Regions from separate parts of the Micromonospora sp. CNB394 genome, predicted to be linked through region 3. Evidence: riboswitches for the same ligand, from Rfam matches in the RefSeq annotation. Region 3 holds a riboswitch; each other region holds the start of a gene.

Region 1 (4,203 bases), on a different contig from region 3:
AAAACAGGAGTTCGTCAATGAGCACTGCCCTGCCCGTCGTCCGCGCCCGCTGGTGCGACATCGGCCGGATCGCCGATCTCGTCGCCGAGGCCCTCGCGCCCACCGCGTCGGCCGCCTGGCTCGTCCCCGACCCGTCCCGCCGCCTGCCGGTCCTCGCCGCCGTGGCGCGGATCTGGACCGAGCACGCGTTGCTGTTCGGCGACGCGTTCCTGCTGCGCGACGGCAGCGCCGCCACCGTGTGGTTCCACCGCTACCGCCCGATCCCGTCCCCCCACCGGTACGCCGACCGGCTCGCGAGCGCCGCCGGGCCGGACGAGAACCGGTTCCGCCGCCTCGGCGAGGAACTGGCGGCACGCCGCCCCGTCGAACCGCACAACCACCTGGCGCTGCTGGCCGCGCCCCGGGGCGGCGCGGTCCAGGCGCTGTCCGCTTCGCAGCGCCGGATGGACACGTTGAGTCTGCCCACGTACGCGCATCCGTGCGCCGGTGAGCAGGAGGAGCTGCTGCGGCGGCGGCTCGGATACGCCGAACGCGAGACGTTCGCCGCGCCGGACGGCACGCCGGTGCGGTCGTTGTGGCGGTCGGCGCCGTTGCCCGCGGGCGGCAACGACAGGTGGCGGAACCGCCGGGCCGGCCGCCGGGAACACGACGACCGGGCGGTCGGCCCGGCGGCGCGGTGACCGGCTGAGCCTCGGGCCGGACCAGGGGCAGCGCGGCGGGACCGATCCGCGACGTCGGGATCGGGCAGTACGGCATCACCGTGCAGGACCACCCGAACGGGATGGCGACGTTCGCGGCCGGCGGCAAGCGCGCCGACGCCCACTTCGTCCGTCCGGGCCGCCGGTCGGCTGCGGCGGCGTTCGCCCTGATCAGTGCCTAACGAAGGTCACGGTTGCCTGGGTGGGTGCCCGCGCCGGCGGGGCGCCCGGCCCGGGACACGGCGCCGCGGTCGCGGTGGATCCGGGCGGCCACCTCGTGCATCGCGCGGCTGAACAGCTCCGCCTGGTCACCCACGCCGCCGAGCCGGGCGGCGAGCGCGTCGGCGTCGGCCCGCGCCGACGCGCTCGCCTGGGCGTCCAGCTCGGACAACGCGGCGTTGGCGGCGGTGACGAGGTGTCCGCAGAGGACATCGAAGGGCTCGCCCGCCAGCTCCGGGTCGATCGCCACGGAATCCAGCCGGCCACCCTGGACGGCGACCGCGCGGACCCGCCCGCCGGCCGCAGTGCCCTCGGCCCGGAGCAGGTTGCCCGGCTCGCCGTCGGTGTGCGCCGAGGCCCGGGAACGCATCGCGGCGAGCGCCTGCTGCGTGCGGGTCAGCAGCTCGTCGAGGCTCGCGGCCGCCGAGAACGGGTCGTTGGTCATTTCCGCGCTTTCTTCACGTCTTAGCCGAGCATCGTGACCCTAGCAACCGGCTCCGACGAATCGCGGTCACCGGCCGCCGCGGGCCGCGTCCCGGCGCCGCGAACAGGGCGGACACCGGGCGACGCGGCGTGTCGCGCACGGCCGGACGCCCGGCCGGGGCGAACCGGCCGGGCGTCCGAGGGCCGCTCAGCGCAGGCGCAGCCGCTGACCGGGGAAGATCAGGCCCGGGTCGTCGCCGACCACTGCGCGGTTGCGCTCGTACAGGGCACGCCAGCCGCCGTCGACGCGCTGCGCCACGGCGATCTCCGACAGCGTGTCCCCGCGCCGGACCACGTACGTCCCGGCGCCGGACGACGGCCGCGGCGCCGCCCTCGTCGCTGCCCGTTGCGGCGTGGCCGTGCGCGCGGCGGCCCGCTTCGGGGCCGCCTTCTTCGGGGCCGCCTTCGTGGTGGCCCGCTCGGACCGGGTCGCCGCGGCGCTCGCCGAGCCACCCTTCCTGCCGCAGACCGGCCACGCGCCGATGCCCTGCCCGCGCAGCACCTTCTCCGCGACGGCGATCTGCTCGGACCGGCTGGCCAGGTCGGCGCGGGCGGCGTACTTCCTGCCGCCGTACCCGTTCCAGGTGGCGCGGGAGAACTGGAGCCCGCCGTAGTAGCCGTTGCCGGTGTTGATCTTCCAGTTGCCGCCGGACTCGCAGCGCGCGACCGCGTCCCAGTTGACACCGGCGCTGGCCGGAGCGGCCGGGCCGAACAGGGTCGCGGCGCCGACGGCGGCACCGGCCAGAACCGCGCCGAGCGCGGTGCGGCGGCTTCGGGCTGAGTATTCAGTTGCCATGTGGATTCCTCCACGCCGACGAGGTGAGCTGTCGGGTTCGGGCCGAGGAGCCCGGCCGCCGGTGGCGGCTTCACCCCGAGGTGACGATGCACCGTGGAACGTGTGGTTCCCCCGCTCCCGCGCGAGGTTCGGTTACCGGGGCCGGCGGCGGGATTTGGCGTTTCCGACCCTCGGTGTTCGCTTCTGCGAACGAAACCGACGCTAGGAGCGATTTGCAACGATCGTCCTCTTCTGTGACGCTCTTCACCCGGCCGGGCGACCGGCGGCGGCGCTACGGTGACAGGGCCCGACAAGATCACGGAAGGGCGGAACGGATGACCGATCACGGACACGAGCTGACCTTCGGCGGCTTCCTGACGCCCGCCGCCGGGCAGCCCGACCGGGTGGTGGCGCTGGCCCGGCTCTGCGAGCAGGTCGGGCTGGACCTGGTCACGTTCCAGGACCACCCTTACCAGCCGGGCTTCCTGGACACCTGGACGCTGATGTCCTACGTGGCCGCCGCCACCGCACGCGTCCGCATGGCCGGAAACGTCCTCAACCTGCCGTTACGCCAGCCGGTGGTGCTGGCCCGCAGCGTCGCCAGCCTGGACCTGCTCACCGGCGGCCGGGTCGAGCTGGGACTCGGCGCGGGCGCGTTCTGGGACGCGATCGAGGCGGCGGGCGGGCGGCGACTGTCCCCCGGCGCCGCCGTCGAGGCCCTCGACGAGGCGATCCGGGTGATCCGCGCGGTCTGGGACACCGACCGTCGCGGCATGATCCGCGTCGACGGCGAGCACTACCGGGTGGTCGGCGCCAAGCGCGGTCCGGCGCCCGCGCACCCGGTGGGCATCTGGGTCGGCGCGTACAAGCCGCGCATGCTGCGCCTGGTGGGCCGCGCCGCGGACGGCTGGCTGCCGTCCCTGTCCTACCTGCCCGAGGGCCCCGACGACCTGCCCGCCCTGAACGCGCTCGTCGACGAGGGCGCGGCGGCCGCCGGGCGCGACCCGGCCGCGATCCGCCGGATGCTCAACGTGACCGGCACGTTCGCCCGCTCGTCGGCCGGTTTCCTGGTCGGGCCGCCGGACCAGTGGGTGGAGGAACTGGCCGGGCTGACGCTGGAGCACGGCATCACCACGTTCATCCTCGGCAGCGACGAGCCGCGCGCGATCCAGATCTTCGGCCAGGAGGTCGCGCCCGCGGTGCGGGAGCTGGTCGCCGCCGAGCGCGCCGCGCCCGCCGCCGGCGGCCCGAGCACGCTCGGCGTCACCCCCACCCCCGACCCGGGGTACGCCTGAGCGCGCGCCGCCCGTGGGACGAGTCCACCCGCCCGACCGCGCCGCCGCCCGCCTACCCGCCCGGGGACAGGCCGGCCTGCCCGGCGGAGTGGCCGCGCTCTACCCCGCGCCCCCTCAGCGGACCCGTCTCGCCGAGGTGACGAGTCACTTCGGCGAGACGGTGCCCATCGAGTGGCCGTCACGACAACCGCCCCGGACATCAGATCAGCGACCCCGGCCCAACCCCGTACCACCGGGCGCTCGCCGCACCCAACCCGCACCAGATCCGCCCGACCCATCCACGCGCTGCCCCGGCATTCCCCACTCCGGGACACGACCGCTTGATCCACACCGGCTCGCCGGGGTTGCCGGGTCAGAGCCCGTCCGATACCGCCACTTCGGCGAGCTGGAGTCGATCACGCCAGCCGGTCGGGGCGAGCCGGGCGAGCCGGGTCGGGCTACAGGCCGCGGGCGAGGCGGTCGGCGAGGATGCGGGTGAACCGGGCCGGGTCGGCCAGCTCACCGCCCTCGGCCAGCAACGCCATGCCGTACAGCAGCTCGGCGGTATCGGTCAGCGCGGCCGTGTCGCCACCCTCCCCGTGCGCCTTGCGCAGCCCGGTGACCAACGGGTGGGCCGGGTTCAGCTCCAGGATCCGCTTGACCCGGGGCACCTCCTGTCCCATGGCCCGGTACATCTTCTCCAGCGTCGGCGTCATGTCGTGCGCGTCGCCGACCACGCAGGCCGGCGAGGTGG
Region 2 (4,203 bases), on a different contig from region 3:
GGGGCTACACCGCCAGCAAGGACCAACTCCTCGCCCGGCTCCGCCGGATCGAGGGCCAGGTCCGTGGCATCGAGAAGATGGTCGAGGACGACCGCTACTGCATCGACGTGCTGACCCAGATCTCGGCCATCCAGGCGGCGCTGGACAAGGTCGGCCTCGGCCTGCTCGACGGCCACGCCCGGCACTGCATGCACGAGGGCGCCGCCGAGGGCCGGGCCGACGAGATGGCGACCGAGATGATGGCCGCTGTCGGCCGCCTCATGAAGCGCGGCTGAAACGGTCACCCGCCCGTCCCGGGCCCGGCCTGCCGGGCCGGGCGAGCCGGGCTGCCTACCATGGCCGGGCGACGCCCCGGACGTGGTCGACACGTCCACGCCGGCCGGGTGACCAGACCGGTCCGGCGGACCAGGCGTCGCCGCGACCGTTGGGAGAGACGCCATGGGTGCCGACCACACCCGCCCCGCAGCCGCCGCGCCGCCGGGCGTACGACGGCTGCTCGTCGCCGTGGTGGTTCCGCTGTTCGCGCTCACCGTGATCGCGGCGCTGGTGCTCTGGCCCCGGCAGGACCGGGAGCCGGTCGGCGGCGCGGACGTCCCCCGCTACCACGGCACCGTGACCCGGGTGGTCACCGAGCCCTGCCCGCCCACCCCGGAGACGCCGGCCGGTGGAGGTGGCCCCTGCGGCACCGTGACCGTCACCGCCGAGCAGGGCCCGGACGCGGGCCGGCCGGTCGAGATGCCGATCCCGGCCGGGCCGGGCGCGCCCCGGGTCGCCGTCGGCGACGAGGTCGTCCTGGTCGAACTGACCGACCCGGCCGACCCGGCGGTGAAGTCCTACAACATCGCCGAGCACCAGCGCGGCACACCGCTGATCTGGCTGATGGTGCTGTTCGCCGCCGCGATCGTGGCGTTCGGCCGCTGGCGCGGGCTCGCCGCGCTCGGCGGGCTGGTGGCCAGCTTCGCCATCGTGCTCGGCTTCGTGCTGCCGGGCATCGGGTCCGGCCGGCCGCCGCTGCTGGTGGCGATCGTGGGCGCCGCGCTGATCATGTTCGTGGTGCTCTACCTGACCCACGGGATCACCGCGCAGACGTCGGTGGCGGTGCTCGGCACGCTCGGCAGCCTGGTGGTCACCGGCGTGCTCGGCCTGCTCGCCACGTCCGCCACCCACCTGACCGGCTTCGGCAGCGAGGACGCCACCACGCTGTCCATGTTCCAGGCCGACGTGGACCTGCACGGGCTGTTGCTGGCCGGCATCATCATCGGCTCGCTGGGCGTGCTGGACGACGTCACAGTCACCCAGGCGGCCACCGTCACCGAACTGGCACACGCCAACCCGGGCCTGTCCCGGCGGCAGCTCTACCGGGCCGCGACCCGGGTCGGCCGGGCGCACATCGCGTCCACCGTCAACACCATCGTGCTGGCGTACGCGGGCGCCTCGCTGCCGCTGCTGCTCCTGCTGGTCGCCGACGCCCGACCGGTCAGCCAGATCCTCACCAGCGAGTTCCTCGCCCAGGAGATCGTCCGCAGCGCGGTGGCCACGCTCGGCCTGATCGCCGCCGTACCGCTGACGACCGGACTGGCCGCGATCGTGACCACCGCCGGACGGCGCTCGCGCGGCGCGGAACCGGCGCCACCCGCGCCCCGGCCGCCGGCCGGGCGGGACGACGCGCTGGAGGCGCTCGGCGGCGGGAAGAGTACGGAGGCCGCATGGTGACACTGCGCAGCGTGACCATCGATTTCAAACGCGACGCTGGTCACGGTGCGCCACGGCGAAATCTCGCTATTGGTCGGCTTCCGGACGTAGAACCTCAGGAGTGCTGTCAGGTAACCTCGCTGCCGGTCACCGCCGAAGGCGCGCACCGGCGCCAGCGGTGCCGCCGCCCAATCGCCCGCGGGCGAGCCGGGGAACCAGGTACATGGGGTGAATCCGCGACAGCGGTAGGGGCCACTTCCGTCCCGAACCCGTCAGCTAACCCGGTCGGCGGCCGACGGAAGGGAACATTGTGACGGCACCCCTGCGCCGCTGGCTGACACCCGTGGTGGCCGTGCTGGCCTCGCTGGCCGTGCTGGCCGGGCCCACCCCGGCGACCGCGGCCCCCACTGCGGCGGCCCCCGGCACCCCCTCGGGTCACGAGGAGGACGGCGAACCGCCGCTCATCACCGAGGCGATCGACGCCGCCAACCGCAACTTCCTCCAGGCCAAGGCGAAGCTGGCCAAGTCGCAGGACCGCCAGCGGCGGCTGGCGGCCGAGGTGAAGACGGCACAGGCCGAATTCGACGCGCTCAGCCCACAGGTCAACCAGCTCGCCGCCCAGTCCTACCGGACCGGCCGGATGGGCGCGATGGCGATGCTGCTGGAGAGCAACTCCCCCGATTCGTTCGTCCGCCGGGTCAACGCCCTGGACGAACTGAACCTCCTCAACGCGCAGCGCCTGGCCGCCATCAACGCGGTCAAGACCCGCGCCGAGCAGGCCAAGATCGCGCTCGACGCCGAGGTGCGCGAGCAGGAGAAGCAGAAGAACGCGATGGAGCGCGAGAAGGTGCAGGCCGAGCGCGCGCTGAAGCTCGTCGGCGGTCTCGGCTTCACCGGCGGCCTGGTCTCCGCCACCTCACCGGTCGCCAAGATCGCCCCCGGCCGCACCGCCGACGGCGGCTGGAAGGCCGAGTCGTGCAGCGAGGACGACCCGACCACCTCGGGCTGCGTCACACCGCGCACACTGCACGCCTACCAGGAGGTCCGCCGCGCGGGCTTCAAGCGCTTCGTGGGCTGCTACCGGCCCGGCGGGCCGTGGGAGCACCCCAAGGGCAAGGCGTGCGACTGGTCGCTCCAGAACAGCGGCTTCGCGCCCTGGCACAACAACGACACCCGCCGGTACGGCAACGAGGTCGCCGCCTTCCTCATCCGCAACGCCGACCGGCTGGGCATCTACTACGTCATCTGGAACCGGCAGATCTGGTTCCCGGCCACCGGCTGGCGTTCGTACAGCGGACCGTCGAACCACACCGATCACGTCCACATGTCGCTGCTCTGACCCGGACACGACGAAGGGGCCGCCCCGAGGGCGGCCCCTTCGTCGCCCTACGGGTCAGCCGGCCAGCGCCGGGTCGGCGGGCGCCGCCGGAGCGGGCAGCGGGGCCGGGGACTGCGCCACGGTCCGCACCTCGCCGCCGGCGAGCCGGTACGACATGCCCACCACCGTGCACCGCCCGGCCGCCACCCGCTCGGCCAGTACGGCGGACCGGGCCAGCAGCGTCTCCACCGTCTGCGCGATGTGCACGTCGATGATGCCGTCGAGGTCGTCGACGCCCTGGCGGGCGGCGCGCAGCAGGCTGGGCGAGACCGCGTCCACCACCGCGCCCAGGTGCCCGACCGGGGCGGCGCCGGTCCGGACCCCCTCCCGGGCGGCCTGGACCGCGCCGCACGAGTCGTGGCCGAGCACCACCACGAGCGGCGTGCCGAGCACGGTGACCGCGTACTCGACGCTGCCGAGCACCTCCGGCCCGGCGGTGTGCCCGGCCGTCCGCACCACGAAGAGGTCACCGAGACCGCGATCGAAGATGATCTCGGCGGCGAGCCGCGAGTCGGAGCAGCCGACGATCACCGCGAAGGGGTGCTGGCCGACGGCGACCGCCGCCCGGTGCCCGGCGTCCTGATTCGGATGCTGCGGAGCGCCACTGACGAACCGGTGATTACCGGCACGCAGCTCGGTCAGTGCCTGCTCCGGGGTGCTCGGCGTCATGTCCCTCACCTCGTCTACCTGGGGAACCACCAGGCCGAACGGCCTCGCGACCCACGGTCACACGCACCTGGGGGCCCGTCAAGATTCGTGATACGCATTTCATACTTTCCCGTGCCGGCCCGCGCCGGGCCGGTACTACCGAGCAGGGGAATAGCATGACCACCATGGCGACCACACCAGCTGAGGGCGGGAGCCGCCGTAACTGGACCTTCCTCACCAACCACGGCCACGTGCTGCTCGCGATCGCACGCAATCCCACCGCCCGGCTGCGGGACGTGGCCGACGAGGTGGGCGTGACCGAACGGGCGGCCCAGGCCATCGTCGCCGACCTGGAGGCGGGGGGCTACCTGCGGCGTACGCGGGTGGGACGGCGCAACGAGTACACGATCAACCCGAAGGGACGCTTCCGGCACCCGGCCGAGGCCGACCAGCAGGTCGGCGCCCTGCTGGCCCTCTTCGCCGAG
Region 3 (4,203 bases):
GACCTGCCGCTGCCCGACGCGGTGCGGTCCACGGGGGTGCCGCCGGTGGAGCGGACGGTGCCCGCCGCCGACCTGCCGGCGGCCACCGTCGAGGCGGCCGAGACGCTGCTCGGGCAGGTGGAGGGCACGGTCGGCGTGATCACGCCGGTGCCGCGCCGGGACGAGGTGGCCGGCTGGCTGGGCGGGCTCGGCGCGGGCCGGCTCCAGGTGGTGACCAGCCTCCAGGCCAAGGGCATGGAGTACGACGGCGTGGTGCTGGTGGCGCCGGGCGAGATCCGGGCCGACCCCTCGGGCGTGCGCACGCTCTACGTGGCGCTGTCCCGGGCCACCCAGCGCCTCACCACGCTCGACCCGGTGGGGTGAGTGGCCCCGCCGCCACCCGCAGTTCACTAGCATACATAGCGATGTGAACATACATTGGGCCGGGGCCGGTACGGGGCAGGAAGGGTGTTGGCGTGGGCGCAGGCCATGACCACAGCGGCGCGGTGACCAACGCGGCACACCGCCACCGGGGCCGACTCTGGGCCGCCTTCGCGCTGCTCGCCGTCCTGATGGTGGTCGAGGCGGTGGCCGCCTTCACGACCGGTTCGCTGGCACTGCTCTCCGACGCCGGGCACATGTTCACCGACGTCCTCGGCATCGGCATGGCGCTCGCCGCGATCACCGCCACCCGACGTGCCGGCACCGACCCGCAGCGCACGTTCGGGCTCTACCGGCTGGAGGTGCTCGCCGCCCTCGCCAACGCCGTACTGCTCGCCGCCGTCGCCGTCTACGTCCTGGTCGAGGCGGTACGCCGGTTCGGCGAGCCGCCGGAGGTGCTGGCCGGCCCGATGCTCGTGGTGGCAGTGCTCGGCCTGCTCGCCAACATCGTCGCGTTCGCACTGCTGCGCGCCGGGTCGAAGGAGAGCATCAATCTGCACGGGGCGTACCTGGAGGTGCTCGGCGACCTGCTCGGCTCGCTCGGCGTGATCGCCGCCGCGCTGGTCATCGCGGTGACCGACTGGTGGTGGGCGGACCCGCTGGTCGCCGTCGGCATCGGCCTGTTCATCCTGCCGCGCACCTGGCGGCTCGGCCGGGCCGCGGTGCGCATCCTGGTGCAGGCCGCGCCGGAGCACCTCCAGGTGACCGCCGTGCACGACCGGCTGGCCGCCGTGCCCGGCGTGGCCGAGGTGCACGACCTGCACGTCTGGACGCTCACCTCGGGCATGGAGGTGGCCTCGGCGCACCTGACCACCGATCCGGGCGTGGACCCGAGCGCGGTGCTGGCCGCGGCACGGGCCGCCCTGCACGAGGACTTCTCCATCGATCACGCCACGTTGCAAGTCGAACCCGGAGCGTCCGCCGGGGTGTGCGGACCGACCGAGTGGTGATTAGGACACACTTAAATCACTGTGGCTAATGTACAGTTATGCCGGTTTTGCCCCGCCTGGCGGTATTGCTCCACGGAGCCGTACCCGGGCAGCGCCGGTAGTCTCGATCGCGGCCGCACCCGCGGGCGCCACCGGCCCCGGTGGGGCGGCCGTCGCCTAATCGTCCGCAGGGACGAGCCGGGGAACCACGTACGTGGGGTGCATCCGCGTCAGCGGTAGGGATCTTCCGTCCCGAACCCGTCAGCTAACCCGGTCGGCGTTGACGGAAGGACATGTGAATGCCCCCAGTGGCACCTGTACGACGGACGGCCGCCCGGATGGCGGCCCTGATCGTCGCGACGCTGGCCCTCGGCGTCGCGACCGTTCCGGTCTCCCCCGCCTCGGCGGCGCCCGCGACCGGCCTGCTCGCCGCCGCGCCCGGCGACGACGAGGGCGGCACGCCCGAACTGCGTGCCCAGCTCGACGCGGCCAGCAAGGGCTGGTTGGAGGCGAAAGCCGCGCTGAACCGGTCGGTGAGCCGTCAGAAGCAGCTCAACGACCAGCTCGAAGCAGTCGGCGCCGAACTCGCAGTACGCGACGCCAAGGTCGGCGAGATCGCCGCGGTGGCGTACCGCAACGGCCGCCTGGGCACAGCCGGGGCGCTGCTCGGCAGCAGCAGCCCGGAGGGCTTCATGGACCGGGCCGCCGCGCTGGAGCAGGTCGCCGCGAACGAGGACCGCACACTGCGCGACCTGATCGCCACCCGGGACGAGGCCACCCGCACCCGCGCCCAGCTCGACGGCGAGATCCGCGAGCAGCGCAAGCAGGTGACGGTGATGGCCCGGCGCAAGGACCAGGTCGAGCGCGCCCTGGAGGCGGCGAACGACCGCGCCTCGCGCAGCAGCGGCGGCAGCAGCGGCAGCAGCGGCAGCGGCAGCAGCGGCAGCGGCGTGCAGGGCACCTCCAGCAAGAACGCCGAGCCGGCGCCGCGCAACTCGGACGGCTCCTGGCCGTCGGAGTCGTGCAGCGTCAACGACCCCACCCCGGCGAACGGCTGCATCACCCCGCGCACGCTGCACGCGCTGCAGCAGGCCAAGGCGGCCGGCTTCACCCGGTACGTCTCGTGCCACCGGCCCAGCGGCTCCGGTGAGCACCCGAAGGGGCGGGCCTGCGACTTCGCCGCGCAGAAGAGCGGCTTCGGCGGCGTGGCCTCCGGCGGTGACCGGACGTACGGCAACAACCTGGCCGCGTACTTCGTGCGCAACGCCGACCCGCTCGCCGTGCTCTACGTGATCTGGTTCAAGCAGATCTGGCTACCCAGCAGCGGATGGAAGTCGTACAGCGGGGCCAACGGCGACCCGTCCAGCGACCACACCAACCACGTGCACCTGTCGGTGTACTGAGCGCCCCGGCGGGCCGGCCGGATCAGGCCGGCCGGCCCTCCAGGGTCGCTCCGAGACGTGCCGCCAGGCCCAGGTGAGCCGCCCGGGCCTGGCGGAACGCGTACCCGAACAGCGGCGCCGGCGCGGTCAGCGTGATCTCCACGTCGATGCGTACCGTGCCGTCGGGCTCGTCGCGCAGCCGGGTGTGGTTGCGGACCGTCGTCGCGGGCTGCTGCCGCGCCACGGTAACCACCTCGTCCTCGCCGGCGATCAGCACGTCCGCCTGGTACGTGACCGGGAAGTGCAGCGGGCCGAGCTGCAGCCGGTCGGTGATGGCGTAGCTGGCCAGCGCGCCCGGCCGGGCCGGCAGCTTCCGGACCCGGACGATCAACGGATGCAGCTCGCCCTGGCGACTCAGATCACCCAGCAGGGCCACCGCTTCGGCCCGGCTGCACCGGGCCTGCACGGTGTAGCTGAAGCTGTCGCTGCTCTGCAAGCGGGCCCCCTCGCCGTCGTGCGTCGCGACGATCGTCCCGTACCGACGCCGGACTGGCAACGGGTAGAAGGTCCCCTGGTCGCAGGGGGTGTGAACGGCGCTCAGGCGCCGGGCAGAACCTCGGGGGTGTCGTCGGCGAACCACGGCTCGGGCGCGCCGAACAGGCCGAGCAGCCCGGTCACCCAGAGCTGCCGGTGCACGAACCGGCTCGGCTCGGTGACCACGAGCTTGACGCCGCTGACCTCGCAGGTCTGGAAGCCCGCGACCATGGCACTGATGCCGACCGAGTCGATGAACGTGACGAGCCGCATGTTCAGCTCGATCCGCGAGGGGCGGCCCTTCGCGAGCACCTCGGCGATCGCTTCCCGCACCTCGTACGCGGTGTCGACGTCGATCTCCCCACGGGGCGCGATCTGGACGACACCACCCGGTCGCATCGACTTCACGATCGACAGGCTCACGCGAGCACCTCCACTCGCCCATGACGGGCGCCTCATCAGTACGCGGGCCGCGACCGAGCGTATTCCTCTCACGGCCCGGTCGCCACCCCCCGGGATGAGCAATTCGCGAACTGGGCACACCTGGGCGTACCCAATCCGGACCTCCGGGTTCCAGTTTCCCCTTCAAGGACGGGTCGCGACCAGCCGTGCGGCTGGTCGGCCCCGCCGATCCGCCGACCAGGGTAGCGGGCGCACGCACGTCCCGCGGGCACCGGTCCCGGCGCGTTCGAGTGGTTCGTCCCGTTCACCGCCCGGTCGCCGTGACCCGGGGGTGGTTTGCCGCGCCCGCCCGCTGGGCACTGCCCGAGACAGTGAACCCGCCGGATGGACACCGGAGTCCGAAGTGGCCGCCGGCCTTCGGCACCCGAGGAGGCAGAACGATGTTCGGATCCAACCTGCTGGACCGCCGGGGCAAGGCCGAGCGGGTCGCCGACCAGGCGTGGCAGCACCTGCTCTCCGCCGTCGGTTCCGCCGGC

Evidence for each region. A riboswitch is a leader RNA that binds a small molecule or an ion and turns the genes downstream of it on or off. The one in region 3 is predicted to bind cyclic di-AMP.
Region 1: linked by a shared signal. The riboswitch ahead of C569_RS0102195 (transglycosylase family protein) and the one ahead of C569_RS0117700 (hypothetical protein) in region 3 are both predicted to bind cyclic di-AMP.
Region 2: linked by a shared signal. The riboswitch ahead of C569_RS0110595 (hypothetical protein) and the one ahead of C569_RS0117700 (hypothetical protein) in region 3 are both predicted to bind cyclic di-AMP.

What each region holds. Positions count from the first base shown of each region.
Region 1 covers NZ_KB895825.1:507,145-511,347, reverse strand. Annotated here, with positions in the region: gene C569_RS0102210 (hypothetical protein) at 18-680, shown strand; gene C569_RS0102200 (YbaB/EbfC family nucleoid-associated protein) at 877-1,362, opposite strand; gene C569_RS0102195 (transglycosylase family protein) at 1,549-2,196, opposite strand; cyclic di-AMP (ydaO/yuaA leader) riboswitch at 2,195-2,340, opposite strand; gene C569_RS29665 (LLM class flavin-dependent oxidoreductase) at 2,511-3,470, shown strand; gene htpG (molecular chaperone HtpG) at 3,908-4,203, opposite strand, start outside.
Region 2 covers NZ_KB895830.1:139,297-143,499, reverse strand. Annotated here, with positions in the region: gene C569_RS0110605 (metal-sensitive transcriptional regulator) at 1-275, shown strand, start outside; gene C569_RS0110600 (YibE/F family protein) at 439-1,713, shown strand; cyclic di-AMP (ydaO/yuaA leader) riboswitch at 1,868-1,999, shown strand; gene C569_RS0110595 (hypothetical protein) at 2,003-3,031, shown strand; gene C569_RS0110590 (carbonic anhydrase) at 3,086-3,739, opposite strand; gene C569_RS0110585 (helix-turn-helix domain-containing protein) at 3,895-4,203, shown strand, end outside.
Region 3 covers NZ_KB895839.1:94,908-99,110, forward strand. Annotated here, with positions in the region: gene C569_RS0117690 (AAA family ATPase) at 1-363, shown strand, start outside; gene C569_RS0117695 (cation diffusion facilitator family transporter) at 456-1,370, shown strand; cyclic di-AMP (ydaO/yuaA leader) riboswitch at 1,514-1,644, shown strand; gene C569_RS0117700 (hypothetical protein) at 1,649-2,752, shown strand; gene C569_RS0117705 (SRPBCC family protein) at 2,775-3,287, opposite strand; gene C569_RS0117710 (STAS domain-containing protein) at 3,329-3,688, opposite strand; gene C569_RS0117715 (hypothetical protein) at 4,108-4,203, shown strand, end outside.